2 regions of the Clostridium senegalense genome follow, and region 2 is predicted to be linked to the other one. Evidence: a T-box and tRNA genes for the amino acid it is inferred to sense, from the RefSeq annotation. Region 2 holds a T-box; the other holds one or more tRNA genes.
What was found. A T-box is a leader RNA that pairs with one kind of tRNA and senses whether it is charged. The one in region 2 lies ahead of asnS (asparagine--tRNA ligase), so its partner is inferred to be a tRNA-Asn.
Positions count from the first base shown of each region.

Region 1: it encodes a tRNA-Asn, which carries the amino acid that the T-box ahead of asnS (asparagine--tRNA ligase) is inferred to sense. The anticodon was not compared.

Region 1 covers NZ_JAHLNC010000003.1:15,483-19,933, forward strand. Annotated here, with positions in the region: gene KQI36_RS07400 (glycine--tRNA ligase) at 563-1,954, opposite strand; tRNA gene KQI36_RS07405 (tRNA-Asn) at 2,358-2,432, opposite strand; gene lysS (lysine--tRNA ligase) at 2,575-4,098, opposite strand; gene greA (transcription elongation factor GreA) at 4,111-4,451, opposite strand, start outside.
Region 2 covers NZ_JAHLNC010000001.1:823,324-827,774, forward strand. Annotated here, with positions in the region: gene KQI36_RS03915 (class I SAM-dependent methyltransferase) at 1-288, opposite strand, end outside; gene asnS (asparagine--tRNA ligase) at 507-1,898, opposite strand; T-box leader at 2,022-2,271, opposite strand; gene KQI36_RS03925 (YjjW family glycine radical enzyme activase) at 2,459-3,301, opposite strand; gene KQI36_RS03930 (YjjI family glycine radical enzyme) at 3,291-4,451, opposite strand, start outside.

The DNA.
Region 1 (4,451 bases), on a different contig from region 2:
ATAAACTCTATACTTTAAATTATATTATATTTCTTTTAATAATTAAAATATATAAATAAAACTTTATATATTTATTCATTTTTAACATATCTTAGTTTTTTTAAACTTCAACATGTATTATACCATTATTATTCTTTATTTAAAAATAATTATATAATTAACCTTATTTGTATGTCAAAATTGCGCGAATTTATTTAATATATAAACTTATTTTCATCTTATTGAATTCAAGTTTTCTAAATGATATACTTTGTTTGTGCCGTAAGGAATATGTTAAGATGATTCCCCAAAATTTTAACATAACACATAACATATCCCCATGATTAAACCCTATTTTTTACCGGATTTTAATCCGGTTATTTTTTTTGTATATTTTACATAAAGCATTTTTTAAAATCAGTTTAATTATTCAAATTTATACTTTTTATATATTATTCAAAGTAAAATACTTTATTTTTACCATGATATACTATATAAAATATATAAGAATAGTAAACTGCTATTTTTAAAAACACCTAATTAAAATCCCAACAAGTTTTTGTTGGGATTTTTATTTTATTTATTAAAACTCTATTTTTTCTTCTATATATTTAACTAAATCATCTACTGATAATCTTATTTGTTCCATTGTATCTCTATCTCTAATTGTAACAGTATTATCTTCCATTGTATCAAAGTCAACAGTTATACAAAGCGGAGTTCCAATCTCATCTTGTCTTCTATATCTTTTTCCTATACTTCCTGCTTCATCATATTCAATATTGAATTTTTTAGCAAGCATAGAATATACTTCTAATGACTTTTCACTTAATTTCTTGCTTAGTGGTAATACTGCAGCTTTAAATGGTGCTAATGCAGGGTGTAAGTGTAATACATTTCTTACATCTCCGCCTTCTAATTCTTCTTCTTCATATGCATTTATTAAAAACGCTAAAGCTACTCTGTCTGCACCTAATGATGGTTCTATTACATATGGTACATATTTTTCATTAGTTGTAGGATCTAGATATTTCATATCCTCACCTGAATGTTCCATATGTCTTTTTAAATCGTAATCTGTTCTATCAGCTATTCCCCATAGTTCGCCCCATCCAAATGGGAATAAGAATTCTATATCACATGTTGCATTACTATAGAAAGATAATTCTTCTTTGCTATGATCTCTAAATCTTAAGCTTTCTTCTCTCATTCCTAAATCAAATAAGAATTTTTTACAATAATCTTTCCAGTATTCAAACCACTCTAAATCAGTTCCTGGTTTACAGAAGAATTCAAGTTCCATTTGTTCGAATTCTCTAGTTCTAAATGTAAAGTTTCCTGGAGTTATTTCATTTCTAAAAGATTTACCAACTTGAGCTACTCCAAATGGTACTTTTTTTCTAGATGCTCTTTGAGCATTTTTAAAGTTTACAAATATACCTTGAGCTGTTTCAGGTCTTAAGTATATTTCTGATTTATTATCTTCTGTTATACCTTGGAATGTTTTAAACATTAAGTTAAATTTTCTTATATCAGTGAAATTTCTTTTTCCACATTTAGGACATACTATTTCATTTTTCTCAATATAATTTTTATATTCTTCGTTAGTCCATCCATCTGCTACTGCAAATTCAGCTCCTTGCGCAGCCATGTGATCTTCAACTAATTTATCTGCTCTAAATCTAGCTTTACATTCTTTACAATCCATTAATGGGTCTGAGAAACCACCTACATGTCCTGTAGCAACCCAAACTTGTGGATTCATAAGTATTGAACAATCTAATCCTACGTTATATGGACTTTCTTGAACAAACTTTTTCCACCATGCTTTTTTTACATTGTTTTTAAATTCTACACCTATAGGACCATAATCCCAAGAATTTGCTAGTCCTCCATAAATCTCTGACCCAGCAAATATAAAACCTCTATTTTTACATAAGCTAATAATCTTATCCATAGTTATTTCTGTCATAATACTTCCTCCTTTTTTGTTTCTAAAAATAAAAAAACCATTACTAGTTAAGGGACGAAATTTAATTCCGCGGTTCCACCCTTATTAGCAATAGCTCAACTCTTCCAACTATACTCAAAAGCTCCATTCACAATAAATTCATAATGGTTTACACCAAACACCATCTCTCTTTTAATTCTTTATTGTTACTCTTCTTTCTCATCATATATCTATTAAATTATATATACCTATTTTATCAAAATAACTTTCATTGTCAAGACAATACTTTTTAGTTTTTATATTATACTATGAACTAAAATAGTCTTTGGTTCTATATTATTAAAAATACTTCTAAATATATGTATGTCCTTTTTTATATTTTTTATTCAAAAAAAAGTAATACAACTGTATTACTTGAAAATTCAAATGGCTCCGCGAAAAGGATTCGAACCTTCAACCTATCGGTTAACAGCCGAGTGCTCCACCGTTGAGCTATCGCGGAATATTTAATTAATTTACACTTTCATTATACATAAACTTTTATTTTTTTTCAAGTAGTTTTTCTTATTTTTTTTATTTTTTAAATAAAAGAATAAAGCCTAAAACTTTTAGGCTTTATTCTTTATATTTAAATGAAATTTTTCTTATTGTAATGGTTTCATTGTAGGGAATAATATTACGTCTCTTATAGATGTTGAATCAGTTAAGAACATTACTATTCTATCTATACCAATTCCTAATCCACCTGTTGGAGGCATACCTATTTCTAATGCATTCATGAATTCTTCATCTATAACATAAGCCTCATCATCACCAAGTTCTCTTTCATTTGCTTGTTGTGCAAATCTATCTCTTTGAACTATTGGATCATTAAGCTCTGAGTATGCATTACATACTTCTCTACCATAAACAAAACCTTCGAATCTTTCTGTAAATCCTTCATTACCACGTTTTTTCTTAGTTAATGGTGATATTTCAACAGGATAATCACAAAGGAATGTTGGTTGTATTAAATGTTCTTCTCCATATTCTTCAAATAACATATTTAATACTTCACCCTTTGTTACTTTATCTATTGCTTTAGGGAATTCTAAATGTTTCTCTTTAGCAATTTTTTGAGCTTCTTCATCTGTTTTTATTTCATTAAAATCTATACCTGCATATTCTTTTACAGCATCAACCATTGTTATTCTTCTCCAAGGTGGTGTGAAATCTATTTCTGTTCCTTGGTACGTAACTTTAGTTGTTCCATGTACTTTTTCACATGCATATGCAACAAGTTGTTCCATTATTTCCATCATATCATTATAATCAGCATAAGCTTCATATAACTCTATCATTGTAAACTCTGGGTTATGTCTTATACTCATTCCTTCATTTCTGAAGTTTTTACCCATATCATAAACCTTTTCGAATCCACCAACTATACATCTTTTTAAATATAATTCTGTAGCTATTCTTAGGTACATGTCTATATCTAATGTGTTATGATGAGTTACAAAAGGTCTAGCAGCGGCTCCCCCTGCAATAGGTGATAGTATTGGAGTTTCAACCTCTAAGTATCCTCTATTATCTAAGAATTCTCTTATAGCTTTTATTATGTTAATTCTCTTCATGAATGTATCTCTAACATCCTTATTCATAACAAGGTCTACTTCTCTTTGTCTATATTTTAAATCTGGATTTTTAAGTCCATGCCATTTTTCTGGTAATGGTTTTAAAGATTTTGATATTAATGTTATTTCTTTTGCACGTATTGAAGTTTCTCCTGTTCTAGTAACAAAAGCTGTACCTGTTACAGTTACAAAATCTCCAATATCAAAAGTTTTAGCATCTTTAAAAGACTCTTCTCCAACTGCATCTAATCTAACATATATTTGTATTTTACCATCTCTATCATGAACATCACAGAATCCTGCTTTACCTTGGATTCTTTTTGACATAAGTCTTCCAGCTATAGTTACAAGATTATCTCCTAATTCTTCAAATTGTTCTTTAACTTCTTGTGAATTATGAGTTCTATTAACCTTATATACATCAAAAGGATCTTTACCCTGCTCTTGAAGTTCAGCTAATTTTTGTCTTCTTATTGTAACCTGTTCGTTAAATTCTTCTTCTTTAGCTTGTATATCTTCTATTTCTAATTCTCTTGTGTTATTTTCTTCCATGTTAATAACCTCCTAAGATCTTCTGATTTCAATTATCTCATACTTACTAGTTCCATCCGGAATTATTGCTTCTACTACATCACCAACACCTTTACCGATAAGGGCACTTCCAACTGGTGACTCGTTAGATATTTTATTTTCCATAGGATCTGCTTCTGCTGACCCTACAATTGCAAACTCAACTTCTTCATCAAACTGAAAGTCTTTAACTCTTACTATAGAGCCTACACTAACTATATCGTTGTCTAGTTCGCTTTCATCTACAACTGATGCATTTCTTAACATGTTCTCAAGTTGTATTATTCTTCCTTCTACAAAAGCCTGTTCATTTTTTGCTTCATCATATTCTGAGT
Region 2 (4,451 bases):
AGATATTTTCACTTCAAAATTACTTCCTTTAGACCATGCTGACATTTGCTTATAATTAGAATTCATGCATTCTAATAATTTTTCTTTTAGCATATTTTTTTCAATATTTTCATGAAATACTTGTTTATCTGTATACTGCTCTATTTGATAATATTCACCTTTACTATTTTCTTTTAATGTAAAATTTATCTTATTATATTTAACCTCTTTATTGCTCCTATTGCTAATAACTATTTTTATAATTTCTTCATTTAAAATTTCTTCAATTGTATTTCTTAAATCTTCCATATCAACACACCTTATTACTTATTTTTAATTTAACTTACTTATTATAACATAACTTATTTACATTATAATTAAAATATTTTCATACAAAATGTAGTATTGAATTTTAAACTTATTCATTTTAAAATAAAAATTTCAGATTTCCTGTGCAAAATATAGTAAAAAAGCTTCAAAATGAAACTTTAGTTTCACTTCAAAGCTTTTTTATTAATATTTTTATATTAGAATTCAGCTGTTCCTGTAGTTCTTGGGAATGGTATTACGTCTCTAATATTGCTTATTCCTGTTACGTACATTATCATTCTTTCAAATCCTAGTCCAAATCCAGCATGTTTAGTTCCGCCGTATTTTCTTAATTCTAGGTACCACCAGTAATCTTCTTTTTTAAGTCCTAATTCTTCTATTCTAGCTTCTAGTACATCTAATCTTTCTTCCCTTTGGCTTCCTCCAACTATTTCTCCTATTCCTGGTACTAATAAGTCCATAGCTGCAACAGTTTTTTGGTCTTCATTTAATCTCATATAGAATGCTTTTATCTCTTTTGGATAGTCAGTTACAAATAAAGGTTTTTTAAATACTTCTTCTGTTAAGTATCTTTCATGCTCTGTTTGTAAATCTATACCCCATTCTACTGGATATTGGAATTCTTTATCTGCTTTCTTTAGTATGTCAACTGCTTCTGTATAAGTTACTTTTCCAAAATCAGATGTAGCAACGTGTACTAATCTTTCTTTTAATCCTTTATCGATAAAGCTGTTGAAGAATTCTATTTCCTCTGGAGCATTTTCTAATACATAGCTTATTATATATTTAATCATATCTTCTGCAAGTTCCATATCATCTTGTAACTCTGCAAATGCTATTTCAGGCTCTACCATCCAGAATTCAGCAGCATGTCTTGCTGTATTTGAATTTTCAGCTCTAAATGTTGGTCCAAAAGTATAAACATTTCTAAATGCTAATGCATAAGCTTCTGCTGCAAGTTGACCACTAACTGTTAAATTTGTTTCTTTTCCAAAGAAATCTTCTTTATAATCTATTTCTCCACCTTCTGTTTTAGGAATATCGTTTAAATCCATAGTTGTAATTCTAAACATTTCTCCTGCGCCTTCACAGTCACTTCCTGTAATTATTGGAGTATGAGTATAAACAAATCCTCTTTCTTGGAAAAATTTGTGTATAGCAAAAGCTACTAATGAACGTACTCTAAATACAGCTGAGAAAGTATTACTTCTTGGTCTTAAATGAGCTATTGTTCTTAAGAATTCAAAACTATGTCTTTTCTTTTGAAGCGGATAATCGTTATCTGATTCTCCTTCTATCTCTATTTTTTCAGCTTTTAACTCAAAAGGTTGTTTAGCTCCTGGAGTTAAAACTAATTTTCCCTCTACTGTTATTGATGAACTAATGCTTAACTTTGATACTTCTTTAAAATTTTCTAATCCTTCTTCAAATATAACTTGAAGGTTCTTGAAGAAAGTTCCGTCATTGATTTCTATAAAACCAAAGTTTTTAGATGCCCTTAAAGTTCTAATCCATCCACTTATTGAAATCATTTGTTCTGCGTATTTTTCAGATTCTCTGTAAAGTTGTTTTACAAGTATTTTTTCCATATATATATCCTCCTTTAAATTGCGATTAAAAATTTTAACTTATATATCTATTTTTAATCTAATTAACTTTATTTTTTAGTTTTAATATAAATTTAAATATAAAAAAACCTTCCATCCTCTAATAAAAGGGACGAAAGGTTATGATTCCGCGGTACCACCCAAATTGTCATAAAATGACCAACTTATCATCAGTACAGATATTAATCGATACTGTTCAATCTATAACGGTTTGACTCCGTCTAAGCCTACTTTCATAACAATTTCGGTTAGAAACTCTGAGATGTTCTTCTATATAAGTTTCATATTGGTCTCTCACCACCACCAATTCGCTAAGATTACCTCTTATATATACTCTTCTCTTCATAGTTTTTATTTATTTGCTTTATTTATATATGATTTTATATTGACACAATTGAAATGTCAAGTGGAAAATCTTTTATTTTAAATTTATTTTTTCTATTTTGACATAATATTATGCACTATTTTTTAATTATTATTGTCAAACTCATGTATTTTTATATATTTTAAAATTTAATTCTATTTAAATTCAAAAATTATTTTTACACAATTAGAACATTTTTAACTCCATTTTTCAATGCTATTTCTTTTAATTTATTCATATAGTCTTGACTAGGTGTATATGCTTTTAAAAGTTCTTCTCTTACCCCTAAACTACGAAATTTTATTAATTTATAAATTATATTGTTATCTATTTTTGATATAAGTTTACTTCCCATATCTATAGTGTATTCATTATCTAATAGTTCTGGAACTACTACTGTTCTTATTTCATAGACTTTATCTTTTTTCGCAAGTTCTTCTATATTTTTTAAAACCATTTCATTTCCAAGGCCTACAAGTTCTTTGTTTTCTTTCGAATTAAAGGCTTTTAAATCTATCATAGTTTTATCTGTTACTTCTAACAACTGTTGATTTTCATATAATCTTGTTGATCCATTTGTATCTATGAATGTAGTTAAACCCATTTTTTTAACCACTTTAAATAACTCTAAAAGAAATTCACTTTGAAGAGTACATTCTCCACCGGATACTGTTATTCCTGATATAAAAAATTTAACTTTTTCTATTTCTTTAACAATATCATCTACAGTCATTTCCAAAACTTTTGGACTACTATTTCTATCGCAAGCAGCTATACAACAATCGCAATTCTTACACTTAGCCCTGTTATAATTAACTTTATCATCAACCATGGTAAGTGCACCATAGTTACAACTTTCAATACACTTACCACAGTTTATACATAAATTTATAGTTTCTGGATTGTGACAATACAAACAATTGTAATTACACCCTTGTAAAAATATTGCCATTCTATTTCCTTCTCCATCTACAGAACTAAATGGAATTATTTTATTTACTAAAGCTTTACTATTCTTCATTTTTCCTTAATCTTCTCTCTAATATCTTAGCATTTTTAGCTGCTCCATATCCTAAAACAACTGTATCATTTAGAACTTGCTCATTTTTTTCTAATTTTTCTATATCAGATCTTTTTACAAGATATCCAGTTATTCTTATTACATCACAATCAGCACAGTATACTGAAATATATCTTAAATTTAACTTAAATGCTCCTCTAACAATATCAACTATAGCTTTAGGATTTCTCTTAGCTGTTTCATCAAATTTAAATATATCACCTATTCCTGATGGAAAATACTTATGGTAAGGAGCACTTTGAATCAGGTGCTCATGTATTGGAGGTTCTTCTCCTATTGGAATTCTACAACCTGGAGCTACTCCTTTGTCACTATCAAGCCCTACTTGAGCATGTAATACATACTTTCCATCTGTTGCTTTGCAATGCTCATTTGTATGTAAGTTTACTACTTGTTGCATTTTCTCTATAATTTCTATTCCTAAATCATTAGCTTCTTTTGAATATCCAAATCTATCTTCTTGCTTTTCTGAGCCTACAAAATAGTTTACAGCATCTGCAAGTCCAACCATTCCGAACATTGCAGTAAAGTTATCTTTATTTAAAAATCCTTCTTTTACTAAGAAATTAGATTCAAAAAATCCACTTTCCTCCACAATAAAGTTCACTCTAACATCCATAAGCTCTAACATAGATTGAATTGATTTTGGTAATAGTTCGTTCATAAATTCATCTATATTTTTTGCCTTTGGTGCAAGCTTTGCAAGATTTAACCTTACTAAAGTATAACTTCCTCCACCAATATTTAGTCCATTATAACAACTTGCTATTGCGTAATTTCCTAAATCATTAGTGAACATTTCATGATTAGCAAAGCTTGGTTTTGCACAACTAAGTGCAGTATTCACAGCTTCCACCATAAGTTCATCCGGTGTATTTTCAGCAACTTTCAATGTTATATTAGGTGTGGAATTTTGCAGTTCTCTTTCTGCTTTTAAAATTAACCTTCCTGCTTTAGTATCCATAGGTCCGATATTTGCATGACAGAAAGAATCTGTTATTGTTCTATCAATGTGCATTAAAAATAATTTTATTGCATTGTATGCTTCCTCTTCATCCTTAACAAAAGGCTCTAAAAGTGTATCTAGATT